2 linked regions of the Halioglobus japonicus genome follow. The protein of the gene in region 2 interacts with the protein of the main gene of each other region in a pairwise test. Links are inferred from orthologs where the notes say so. Each region holds a gene or a part of one and is shown on either strand. Other genes may lie near its edges.

Region 1 (5,388 bases), 2.7 Mb from region 2 along the record:
GTGTCGGGAAAGAAGTACATGTCAGAGAAGGTAGTGGTGCCGGAACGGACCATCTCGGCGATGGCGAGCTCCGTGCCGTCGGCGACAAAGCCGGCATCCACGTGGGCGCCCTCGGCGGGCCAGATGTGTTGTTCCAGCCAGGGCATGAGCGGCAGGTCATCGGCATAGCCGCGCAACAGGCTCATGGCGGCATGGCCATGGGTATTGACCAGTCCCGGCAGCAGCGCATGACCGGGTAGTTCCAGCACTTCATCGGCAGTGATAGCAGTGGTTTCATCGCGCGGTAACAGTGCGCTGATGTGATCGTCGGTCAGGCCCAGGCTGTAGCCCTCAAGCACGGTGCCGCGCGGGACGACAGGGATGACCCAATCGGCGTGGATAAGGGTGTCCACATGGCTCGGTATCTGGCTCATTGCGCTCCCGGTTCAGGCTTGTTGGTGGTCAATTTTTCATCAGCTTGGCCGGCGCTTTGTAGCGGGCCTGGCAAAGGCTCGAGAGTATACCCCCTGAGCGGCGTAAATGTCGGCGAAATTCAGCAAAAACATGGTAGTTACGCGGTCAATTCCGTATAATCGGCGGTTTGTGTCCGGGGGTGTTTAGGGGCGTTTCACCAGGCCGTAAGGTCACGCTCCCTGGCTCTCGATCGCAGCATAATTAATTTAGAACAAGGCCTCCCGGATAGGCCGTGGGAAACCATCATTCATGGGTGATTTAGCCAAAGAAATTCTCCCCGTCAATATCGAAGACGAGATGAAGCAATCCTACCTCGATTACGCCATGAGCGTGATCGTGGGTCGTGCACTGCCAGATGTGCGCGATGGGCTCAAGCCGGTGCACCGGCGCGTGCTGTTCGCAATGAATGAGCTCAACAACGACTGGAACAAGGCCTACAAAAAATCGGCACGTGTGGTCGGTGACGTGATCGGTAAATATCACCCGCACGGTGATTCCGCGGTGTACGACACGATTGTGCGTATGGCCCAGCCTTTCTCCATGCGCTACATGCTGGTGGACGGTCAGGGTAACTTCGGCTCCATCGACGGCGACAATGCGGCGGCGATGCGTTACACCGAGATCCGCATGCAGAAAATCTCCCACCAGATGCTGGCTGATCTGGACAAGGAGACAGTGGACTTCGTTGACAACTACGACGGCACTGAACAAATTCCCGCCGTTCTGCCAACGCGAATTCCCAGCCTGCTGGTGAACGGCTCCTCCGGTATCGCCGTGGGCATGGCGACCAATATCCCGCCGCACAACCTCACTGAGGTTATCAGCGGCTGCCTGGCCCTGTTGGCCGAGCCTGAACTCACTGTCGAAGACCTGATGGAGCATATCCCCGGGCCTGACTTCCCGACTGGGGCCATCATCAATGGCCGTGCCGGCATCATCCAGGCCTACCGCACCGGCCGCGGTCGTATTTATGTGCGTGCCCGTGCTGAAGTGGTCACTGACGAGAAACGCGGCAAGGACACTATCATCATCCACGAGATTCCCTACCAGCTGAACAAGGCGCGCCTGATTGAGCGTATCGCCGAGTTGGTGAAAGAGAAGAAGGTGGAAGGGATTACCGAACTGCGGGACGAATCCGACAAGGACGGCCTGCGCGTGGTGATCGAACTGCGGCGCGGTGAGGTGGGCGATGTCGTCCTGAACAACCTCTACGCTCAGACGCAGCTGCAGTCTGTTTTTGGTATCAATATGGTGGCGCTGGTCGACGGCCAGCCCAAGATCCTCAATCTCAAAGAGGTGATTGAGGCATTTATCCGCCACCGCCGCGAAGTGGTTACGCGCCGTACGGTTTACCTGCTGCGCAAGGCACGTGAGCGCGGCCATATCCTCGAAGGCCTGGCGATCGCCCTGGCCAATATCGATCCGGTTATCGAGCTGATCAAGGCCTCTCCCAGCTCTGCCGAAGCTAAAGAGAAGCTACTGGCGCGTTCCTGGGAGCCGGGCGATGTCATGGGTATGCTGGAGCGTGCGGGTGACGATGCCTGCCGTCCGGATGATCTCGACCCCATGTATGGCCTGCGCGAGGGTAACTACTACCTGTCACCGGCCCAGGCCCAGGCGATCCTCGAGCTGCGCCTACACCGCTTGACCGGCCTCGAGCACGAGAAGCTGCTCAACGAGTTTGAAGAGAAGCTGCGTGAAATTGCCGAGTACCTGCAGATCCTTTCGGATCCGGAGCGCCTCAAGGCGGTTATCCGCGAGGAACTCGAAGAGGTCGTCACCGAGTATGGCGACGAGCGCAAGACCGAGATTACTGCGTCTCAGCACGACCTGACGGTGGAAGATCTGATCACCGAGGAAGATCGCGTGGTCACCATTTCCCATGGCGGTTACGCCAAGACCCAGCCTCTCACCGATTACCAGGCCCAGCGCCGCGGCGGTATGGGTAAGTCTGCGACTGCAGTGAAAGACGAGGATTTCGTTGAGCACCTGCTGATTGCGAGTACCCACGCAACCATTCTGTGCTTCTCCAACCTCGGCAAGGTTTACTGGCTCAAGGTTTACCAGATTCCCCTGGCCGGGCGTAATTCCCGCGGTCGGCCCATGGTTAACCTGCTGCCGCTGGAAGAGGGCGAACGCGTCACCTCGATTTTGCCGGTGGAAGAGTACACCGAAGGCTATTACATCTTTATGGCAACCGCCAACGGTACCGTGAAGAAGACCGCCCTGACCGATTTCTCACGCCAGCGTTCCGTTGGCCTGCGCGCCCTCGACCTCGAAGAAGGCGATGTGCTCGTGGGTACCGCGATTACCACTGGCGATTGCGACGTCATGCTGCTCTCCAGTGAAGGTAAGGCGGTGCGCTTCAAGGAAGGTGACGTGCGCAAGATGGGCCGTACCGCCAAGGGCGTTCGCGGCATCAAGCTTGGCGATGGCCACGAGATGATTTCCCTGATTGTGCCGCGCGAAGATGGCCGTGTACTGACGGTATCTGAAAATGGCTACGGTAAACGTACAGAAGTCACTGAGTTCCCCACCAAGGGTCGTGGCAACAAGGGTGTCATCGCGATGGCGACCACCGAGCGCAACGGTAAATTGGTTGGCGCTGTACAGGTGTTTGATGGGGATGAACTGATGCTTATCTCCAACCAGGGCACCCTGGTACGCACCCGCGCGGATGAGATTTCCATCCTGGGCCGTAACACCCAGGGCGTGCGCGTGATTCGGACCAAAGATGGCGAATCGCTGGTCAGCGTTGAGCGTATCGATGAGCCCGAAGATGACGAGGTGCTCGAAGGCGAAATCGTTGAGGCTTCCGTCGAGAGTTCTGTCGCTGACGAGCCCTCAGCTGGTGAAGAGCCTTCAGTCGATAGCGAATCCGAATAATGGGGACAGACCCCCTTTTAAAGGGGGTCTGTCCGCAGTCCCCGTTTTGATACCTTAAAAGTGAGATCCGACCTATGACTCGCAAGTACAATTTCTGCGCCGGTCCTGCTGCTCTGCCTGAGGCGGTGCTGGAAAAAGCGCGCGACGAGATGCTCGATTGGCACGGCGCTGGCCTGTCCATTATGGAGATGAGCCACCGCAGCCCCGAAGTTGTGAGTGTGGCAGAGCGCGCCGAGGCGACTTTGCGCGAGCTGATGGGTATTTCCGATGACTACGCCGTGCTGTTCCTGCAAGGGGGTGCCAGCACCCAGTTCTCGGCGGTGCCCCTGAATCTCATGGGCGACAACGGCACAGCGGATTACATCAATACCGGACAATGGTCCAAGAAAGCCATTGCCGAGGCCAAGCGTTACGGCAATGTCAATGTGGCTGCCTCTTCCGAAGACACCAACTTTGCCACCATCCCGCCCCGGGACAGCTGGCATCTGACTGATGGCGCGGCCTATCTGCACTACACACCCAATGAAACGATCGGCGGTGTGGAGTATTTCTGGGTGCCCGAAACGGCGGCGCCGCTGGTGGTGGATATGTCGTCAACGATTCTGTCCCGTCCGGTCAGCGTCGACGATTACGGTGTGATCTACGCCGGCGCCCAGAAGAATATTGGCCCTGCCGGCCTGACTATTGTCATCGTGCGGCGCGAACTGCTGGGCAACGCCCAAGCGGTGTGTCCGGCCATGCTGAACTGGCAGACGGCGGCGGACAACGATTCCATGTACAACACCCCGCCCACGTTTGCACTGTACCTGGCCGGCCTTGTGTTCGACTGGTTGCAAGAGCAGGGCGGTCTGACGGCGATGGAGGCGGTTAACCGCCGCAAAGCCGAGAAACTGTATGCAGAGATTGACGGGTCGGATTTTTACGCCAACCCGGTCGAGTTGCAGAGCCGCTCGCTGATGAACGTGCCATTCACCCTGGCTGATGCCGGCCTGGACAAACAGTTCCTGGCGGACGCTGACGAAGCCGGCTTGCTCAACCTGAAAGGGCATCGTTCGGTGGGCGGAATGCGCGCCAGCATTTATAACGCAGTGGGTGAGGACGCGGTCGACGCGCTGATAACTTTCATGCAGGACTTTGAGCAACGCAACGGGTAAGCCCATGGCGGACAACGGTGACAATCGTACTCTCGATGAAGTGCGCGTCGATATCGACGCGATTGATCGGGAAATCCAGCAACTGATCAGCCGTCGGGCCAAGTGTGCCCAGCGGGTGGCCGACATCAAACTGGCCGAGGTGCAGGCTGCCCAGGAAGCGGGCGACGCGGAAGCCGAGGTGGTGTACTACCGTCCTGAGCGTGAGGCCCAGGTGTTACAGCGCATTATTGATCGCGAGCAGGGGCCGCTGGCGGGTGAAACCGTGGCGCATATTTTCCGCGAGGTTATGTCCGCCTGCCTGGCGCTGGAGAAACCGCTGCAGGTGGCCTACCTTGGCCCCGAGGGTACGTTTACCCAGGCGGCAGCCATCAAGCACTTTGGCCACGCTGCGGTCTGCGTGCCTCAGGGCACGATTGCCTCTGTGTTCGCCCAGGTAGAGTCGGGCGAATGCAATTACGGTGTGGTACCGGTGGAAAATTCCACTGAGGGCATGGTCAGCCACACTCTGGACAATTTCATGGATTCTTCCCTGAAGATCTCCGGTGAAGTCGAGATGGGCATAGCCCACCACCTGTTGGTGGCCGGCCACACGGGCAAGGGTGAGATCAAGCGCATCTGCGCCCACCAGCAGGCCCTGGCGCAGTGTCGCAATTGGCTCGACCGCAACTGGCCGGACATCGAGCGCGAGGCTGTCAGCAGCAACGGCGAAGCCGCGCGTATGGCCCTGGAAATTCCCGGTGTCGCCGCAATCGCGGGCGATATGGCCGCGGAGCTTTACGGTCTTGAGAAGCTCGCCGAACATATCGAAGACTACGCCGACAACACCACCCGCTTCCTGATCATCGGCCGTGAAGAAGTGCCTGCGTCAGGACGCGATAAAACCTCAATTATTGTC
Region 2 (6,362 bases):
AGAAAGTGTCAGCGATGAAATCGCCGCCCATGCATGTTTGATGCTCATGCTATTGCCCCTGTTTACAGTCTTTTTCTTTGGAGAAAGCTCTGCCTTCAATGCGCCTAATGTTGTAGTGCTTCTATATCTGTTTGAACCCTGAGTTTAACTGACAACGCATTAATACTGAGCCGCGATTCTGCCCAATAATATTAACCAACCAAAGCTTTCTTTTAAATTATGGCCGTTACACGCGGATTTTAGAAGCACGGGGCGCTCATTTTTGAGCGGAGAGGATGTTTGTCTGATACACACTTCACGTCCGCTTTGTGGACGAAAGCGGACGTTCCCAAATTGTGACTACATCATGTCACACAATCAATTATTCAGTGCTACCAAGTCACAGTTAGAAATGGGCAAGCGGCGTAACTGGCTGATTCTAAATAGTATTTAAAATTGTCAGCCAAATTGAAAATCCCCGTGTCGGCAGTTCGATTCTGTCTCCGGGCACCATCTTTCAAGTTGGGCTCAGTTCTGAGCCCCGACTTAACTTCCCAAAGATTTCAACGCATTACTTACAAGCGGTTTGCGCTTTGACTGGGTTCGTTTAGTGACCGCTTACCAAGCGCAGCGGCTTTGCGGGGACCGACTGTAACCAACTGAGTCCGCTGTTAGCGGCCATCTATCTCAAGCCATTGGATGATGTGATGGACCGCGCTGGCATTGCCTATGTGCGTTACATGGATGACTGGGTCATCATGACGCCTCGCCGTCACCAACTCAGGCGGGGTATTCGCCTAATCCAGCAGACCTTGCAGCAGCTCAAACTCAGCACCCATCCAGACAAAACCTGGGTGGGCAAGATAGACCGGGGCTTTACGTTTCTGGGCTACCACCACACCCGTGCTGGCGTGACGCCAGCCAAGGACACCATCGCGCGCTTTCGTGAGCGAATCACCCAGCTTTATGAGCAAGGTGCGGGCCAAGCCCGCATTGGGGCCTACGCAACACGCTGGTGGCGTTGGGTGTGTGCGGGTTTACCCGGGACGCAGGTGCTGGTCGAACAGAAAGCCCTCACCGGGGCCACGAGCAGACCGTCACCCGCACCGTGACGTGACGTGCCGTGTGGCGCTATCCTTCATTGCTCGAAACAGTATAAGCGGGCGCTACCTGAACATGGGTTCTCGCGGGCAACTGTCCATTCGGCTGTGAGTAGGCCTGTGCCACCTAGCATACCGGAAGAAACATCTAACGGCGTCTCCCAACCGTCGCAAGTGGCGCCGACAGTGACGGTGCCGATGGTTGTAGAGCCAGTCCAGACAAGGGGCACGGTAGAGACTCTAGTACTTATCTCCGTGTATCGGATTGGGACACGAAACGAACCAGATACTAAACTTTGGAAGTCATCAGCGAAGATACTACCGGGAATGTCGACGTAAGGGACCGAGCTCTGTATAAAACGATCCCTGACGTCAACGGTGCTATCAGATAACCACGCTTTGAACTCGCCTGGGAGATTGGCCTCAACGGCAAGGGCGTTGCACTTCGCGTCCGCTCCTTCGAGACCTGTTCCCTGACCATTTTCCCGCAAGTCGCCCGTGTAAGTCTCGCTCGTCACAAATACCACTTTTTGAAACTCCGAGACACAGGCGTTTTCGATCATGCAGCTATCACCAGCTTCAAGTATCTGGCCCGACGAACACTCATTAACTGGGTCCTGAGAAATACAACTGGATTCAATGCTAATGGCATCTAGCTTCAGTGCCACACCTGAGGTATTACTGATTTCCACCGGATCGTCGGGTAGCTCAATGACTCCGCCTTCAGGGTTGTCCAGTTCAAGCATACTCGCCAATGCCTGGGGAATGTTCAGGCTGCCCAGTGCACTCAGGGTTAGACCCGCCCCCAGTAACATTACACTCAATAATTTACGCCCCTGCGGGCCGCGCAATACGCGATAACCTATCACCGCCATCAAGACGCCAAGCGGTATCAACAGCAGCGAAGGAATCGGCACGGGCACTGCCGGTGCAACCGAATCAACGGGAGTCGGCGCAGCGGTCACTGACGCAGGCCCATATGTCAGGGTACCGCTTGTTTGCGCGAATGCGACTGAAGAGAGGGTCAGCGATGAAATCGCCGCCCATGCGTGCTTGATGCTCATGGTATTGCCCCTGTTTGCTATTCTGTTCTTTGAGACAAGGCGCTGCCTTCCATGCAGTTGATATAGCAGTGCTGCTATGTCTGTTTCCACCCGGAGTTTAACTGACAACGCAACAATAGTGAGCCGCGTTTCGGCTTGATAATAGAGCGCAACATTATACGTCCAGGTTAGCTACCGACAGGGCATTCTCTTCGATGAAATCGCGTCGCGGCTCTACCTGATCACCCATTAGGGTGGTGAAGATCTGGTCGGCGGCAATCGCGTCCTCAATGGACACCTGCAGCATCCGGCGCACCTCTGGATCCATTGTGGTTTCCCACAGCTGCTCCGGGTTCATCTCACCCAGGCCCTTATAGCGCTGAATGCTGTAGCCGCGACGCGCCTCGTTCATCAGCCAGTCCAGGCCTTCGGCAAAGCTCTGGGTGTTAAACACTTTTTCACCGCGCTGGAAGTAACCCTCTTCTTCGATCAAGTTATTCAGGGTGTTACCCAGTTCCACCATGCTGCGATACTCGCCGGAACCAAAAAACTCGTGGTGATACTCGGTTTCAGATTCCACGCCGTGAGCCAACAGCTTCACAACGGGGAAGAACAGGCTGCGCTCGGTGTCCTTGCGCACTACTACAGAGTAGCTGCTACCCTTGGGTGCAACGGTGAGTAAGCGCTCACTCAAAGTCTCTGCGAAAGCAGTGACCTTGGCTTCTTCGCGCATCTCTTCCTGGGTGAGAGAATCACCGTAAACCGTTTGCCACAGAACATCCGGGGCATACAGACGGCTCAAACGATCAATGGTCGCAGCGACGTCACGGTATTGGTCTACCAGCGCCTGCAGGCCTTCACCGGAAATGGCCGGGGCATCGGGATTAACAAAGATCGATGCGCTCTCCAGGGCTGACTGGGTCAGGTACTGATTAAGTGCTTCGTCGTCCTTGAGATACTGGTGCTGCTTGCCACGAGCGATTTTGTACAGCGGTGGCTGGGCAATATACACGTGGCCGCGCTCAATCAATTCACGCATCTGACGGAAGAAGAAGGTCAGGAGCAGCGTACGGATGTGAGATCCGTCAACATCAGCGTCGGTCATGATGATGATACTGTGGTAACGCAGCTTGTCAGGATCAAATTCTTCCTTGCCAATACCGCAACCCAGAGCGGTGACAATCGTGCCAACTTCTGCCGAGCCCAGCATCTTGTCAAAACGGGCCTTCTCGACGTTCAGAATCTTACCTTTCAAGGGCAGAATCGCCTGGTACTTACGGTTCCGGCCCTGTTTGGCTGAACCACCCGCCGAGTCACCCTCTACCAGGTAGAGTTCCGACAGGGCAGGGTCCTTCTCCTGACAGTCAGCCAGCTTGCCCGGCAGCCCCGCAATATCCAGCGCACCCTTACGCCGGGTCATCTCGCGCGCTTTACGCGCCGCTTCACGGGCACGGGCCGCATCCAGCATCTTACCGACAACCGCTTTAGCTTCCTGGGGGTTTTCCAGCAGATACTCGGCAAAGCGGGCGTTCATCGCCTGCTCAACCGCCGTTTTAACCTCGGAAGAAACCAGTTTGTCCTTAGTCTGGCTGGAAAACTTGGGATCCGGAACTTTCACCGAGATCACAGCGGTCAGGCCTTCCCGGGCATCGTCACCGGTTGTGGATACCGTGGCTTTTTTGGCCAGGCCTTCTTTCTCGATATAAGCATTGAGGTTTCGGGTCAGTGCTGCACGGAAGCCCGCCAAATGGGTACCGCCATCACGCTGGGGAATATTGTTGGTGTAGCAGAGAATGCTTTCCTGGAACGAATCGTTCCACTGCAACGCCACCTCAACACCAATGCCTTCATCCATATCGACCTGGAAGTAAAAGGCCTTGTTGATGGGGGTTTTGTTCTGATTCAGGTAATCGACAAAGGCGTTCAGGCCGCCTTCGTAGTTATATGTTTCTTCATTACCACTGCGCTCGTCTTTCAGCACAATGCAAACACCGGAGTTCAGGAAAGCCAGTTCCCGCAAACGCTTGGCGAGCTGGTCAAAGTGGAACTCGATGTTGGTGAACGTCTCAGAAGAGGGGTGGAAACGAATGGCGGTACCGGATGTATCGGTGTCGCCAATCACGGCCAGAGGCTCATCGGGCACACCATGGCGGTATACCTGCTCGTAGAGCTTGCCTTCGCGACGAATTGTCAGGGTCAATTTGGAGGAGAGGGCGTTAACCACAGACACACCAACACCGTGCAGACCACCGGATACCTTATAGGTATTGTCGTCGAACTTACCCCCGGCATGCAGTACGGTCATGATAACTTCCGCCGCAGAGACGCCTTCATCGTGCATCTCGGTGGGAATACCGCGTCCATCATCGCTAACGGTCACCGATTCATCCGGGTGAATAACGATTTCAATCTTGCTGCAGTGGCCAGCAAGGGCCTCATCAATGGAGTTATCCACGATCTCAAACACCATGTGGTGCAGGCCGGTACCGTCATCAGTATCACCGATGTACATTCCGGGGCGCTTGCGCACCGCATCAAGGCCTTTCAGTACCTTAATACTGGAGGAATCGTAATTTTGTTCTTCGCTCATGAATCACTCTCAAGATTGCTTCTATTTATAACGAGATCACCGCGCTTCAACGGCTGATACTCCACCATGTTCCACGTGGAACATGGTAAATTCGTCCCCGTCTGCCACGGGCCAAACCGCGGCGACATCTTCGCTGTCCACACAGGTGATAAATACCTGGGCTTTCATTCCCGCCAACTGCTCACACACGAGGCGACAATGTTGTTGATCCAGCTCTGAGGGCAGGTCGTCCACGAGGTAAGTACAACGCCCTCGTCCTTTCTCAGTTAACAACTGCCCCTGGGCAAGCTTCAGACCACAAACCACCAGCTTTTGCTGGCCCCTGGACAAGGTATCTGCAGCCAAGTGTCCACCGATCAATACTCTGATATCCGCACGCTGAGGGCCCACGTGGGTGTAGCACTGCTCACGGTCAGAGGGTTCACTGTTTTCCAGCGCCCGGATATATGACAGCTGCTTGTCCCAACCCTGTCGAAAGCGCAATTCCAGCCCTGCCAAGGAAGGGGCCAACTGCGCAATAATGGCCTGAAACCGCGGCTCAAGCAGTTCGAAATAGGCTCTGCGATAGGTCGTTATTATCTCGCCGCAGGCCGCCAGTTCACGGGTCCATACGGCGAGTTCCTCAGGGGATAGTTTACCACGGCGGAGCAGCATATTGCGCTGTTTTATACCCCGCTGAAAGCGCTGCCACTGGTCAAAGAAACGATGTTCCACGTGGAACACACCCCAGTCGAGATACTGCCGACGAGCTGAAGGTGACCCAGTTAAAAGGTCAAAGCTGTCGGCATTAATGACTTGTATGGGCAACTGCTCTGCCATAGCGGCAACAGTTCGCACCGGCCGACCACCGAGCTTAAGAGTTACATCTCCGGTCAGCTCGCGCTGTATGCCCAGAGGCAGACTGCCGGGCTGCAGTTCACCAAACACCGTCGTCTGACTCTGGCCGTGTGTAATCAGGGACTTGATGCTTCCGCGAAAGGAACGCGCCATACCCAGTAAATGTATCGCCTCCAGGATGCTGGTTTTTCCGCTGCCATTTGGCCCATAAAATACATTCACCTTGCGCAAAGTATCGATCTTCACCTGCTGAAGATTTCGCACATTATCAATGTGTATTCGCGACAGCGAAGCAATGTTCATCACAGCAATAGATTCTCCGGCAAGTGATCGAAAAAATCACCTGAAAGTTTGAATTTATCCTTTAATATCAATATTTTAGGTTTTATGCGTCTTGGGTTTTTTGCTTGATTTTCACCGCTTCGGCACACAAACGACCGTGCTCTAGTTTACCGTACTTTGTCACTGCCCCCGAGACCTACCATCTGGATGCTGCAAACGACTTGGCGCTCGTTTTGACGGGTTACCGATACACTGCTGTAATGATGATATGATCCGCCGCATCCACCTCTGCTGCTTACTGCTTCTGGCTTCAACAAGCGCTTACTCAGCAGAGTCCTACTGCGAGCTCGGCACCGACCCGGCTAACGTTTTCCGCGGTTCGACCCTTGATGTGGCGACACTCAACATCGCCCATGGACGCGGCACCAAATTGAACCAGCTGTTGCTCCGACAAGCCTCGATCAAGGAAAACCTGGATAGGGTCGCTGCAACCGTTAACCGAAGCCGTGCGGCCGTGGTGGCACTCCAGGA

The links. Proteins that work in one complex are often made in the same cells at the same time.
Region 1: the proteins of gyrB (region 2) and gyrA interact in binary tests that used the Escherichia coli proteins (3 or more experiments, as listed by UniProt). The link is inferred for Halioglobus japonicus from one-to-one orthologs.

What each region holds. Positions count from the first base shown.
Region 1 is NZ_CP019450.1:3,302,567-3,307,954, reverse strand. What follows is about bases 388-3,539. They hold gyrA (DNA gyrase subunit A), read left to right. Parts: upstream 388-702; coding sequence 703-3,339; downstream 3,340-3,539. Other genes in these bases: serC (3-phosphoserine/phosphohydroxythreonine transaminase), read left to right, coding at 3,414-3,539; BST95_RS15575 (TRZ/ATZ family hydrolase), read right to left, coding at 388-413. Outside these bases: more of BST95_RS15575, read right to left, coding at 1-387; more of serC, read left to right, coding at 3,540-4,493; pheA (prephenate dehydratase), read left to right, coding at 4,498-5,388. UniProt on the Escherichia coli protein: A type II topoisomerase that negatively supercoils closed circular double-stranded (ds) DNA in an ATP-dependent manner to maintain chromosomes in an underwound state.
Region 2 is NZ_CP019450.1:612,702-619,063, forward strand. The notes cover bases 2,006-5,065. They hold gyrB (DNA topoisomerase (ATP-hydrolyzing) subunit B), read right to left. Parts: upstream 4,713-5,065; coding sequence 2,298-4,712; downstream 2,006-2,297. Other genes in these bases: BST95_RS02930 (midcut-by-XrtH protein), read right to left, coding at 2,006-2,143; recF (DNA replication/repair protein RecF), read right to left, coding at 4,749-5,065. Also shown: BST95_RS02920 (midcut-by-XrtH protein), read right to left, coding at 1-48; BST95_RS02925 (reverse transcriptase domain-containing protein), read left to right, coding at 648-1,091; more of BST95_RS02930, read right to left, coding at 1,118-2,005; more of recF, read right to left, coding at 5,066-5,852; BST95_RS02945 (endonuclease/exonuclease/phosphatase family protein), read left to right, coding at 6,100-6,362. UniProt on the Escherichia coli protein: DNA gyrase negatively supercoils closed circular double-stranded DNA in an ATP-dependent manner to maintain chromosomes in an underwound state.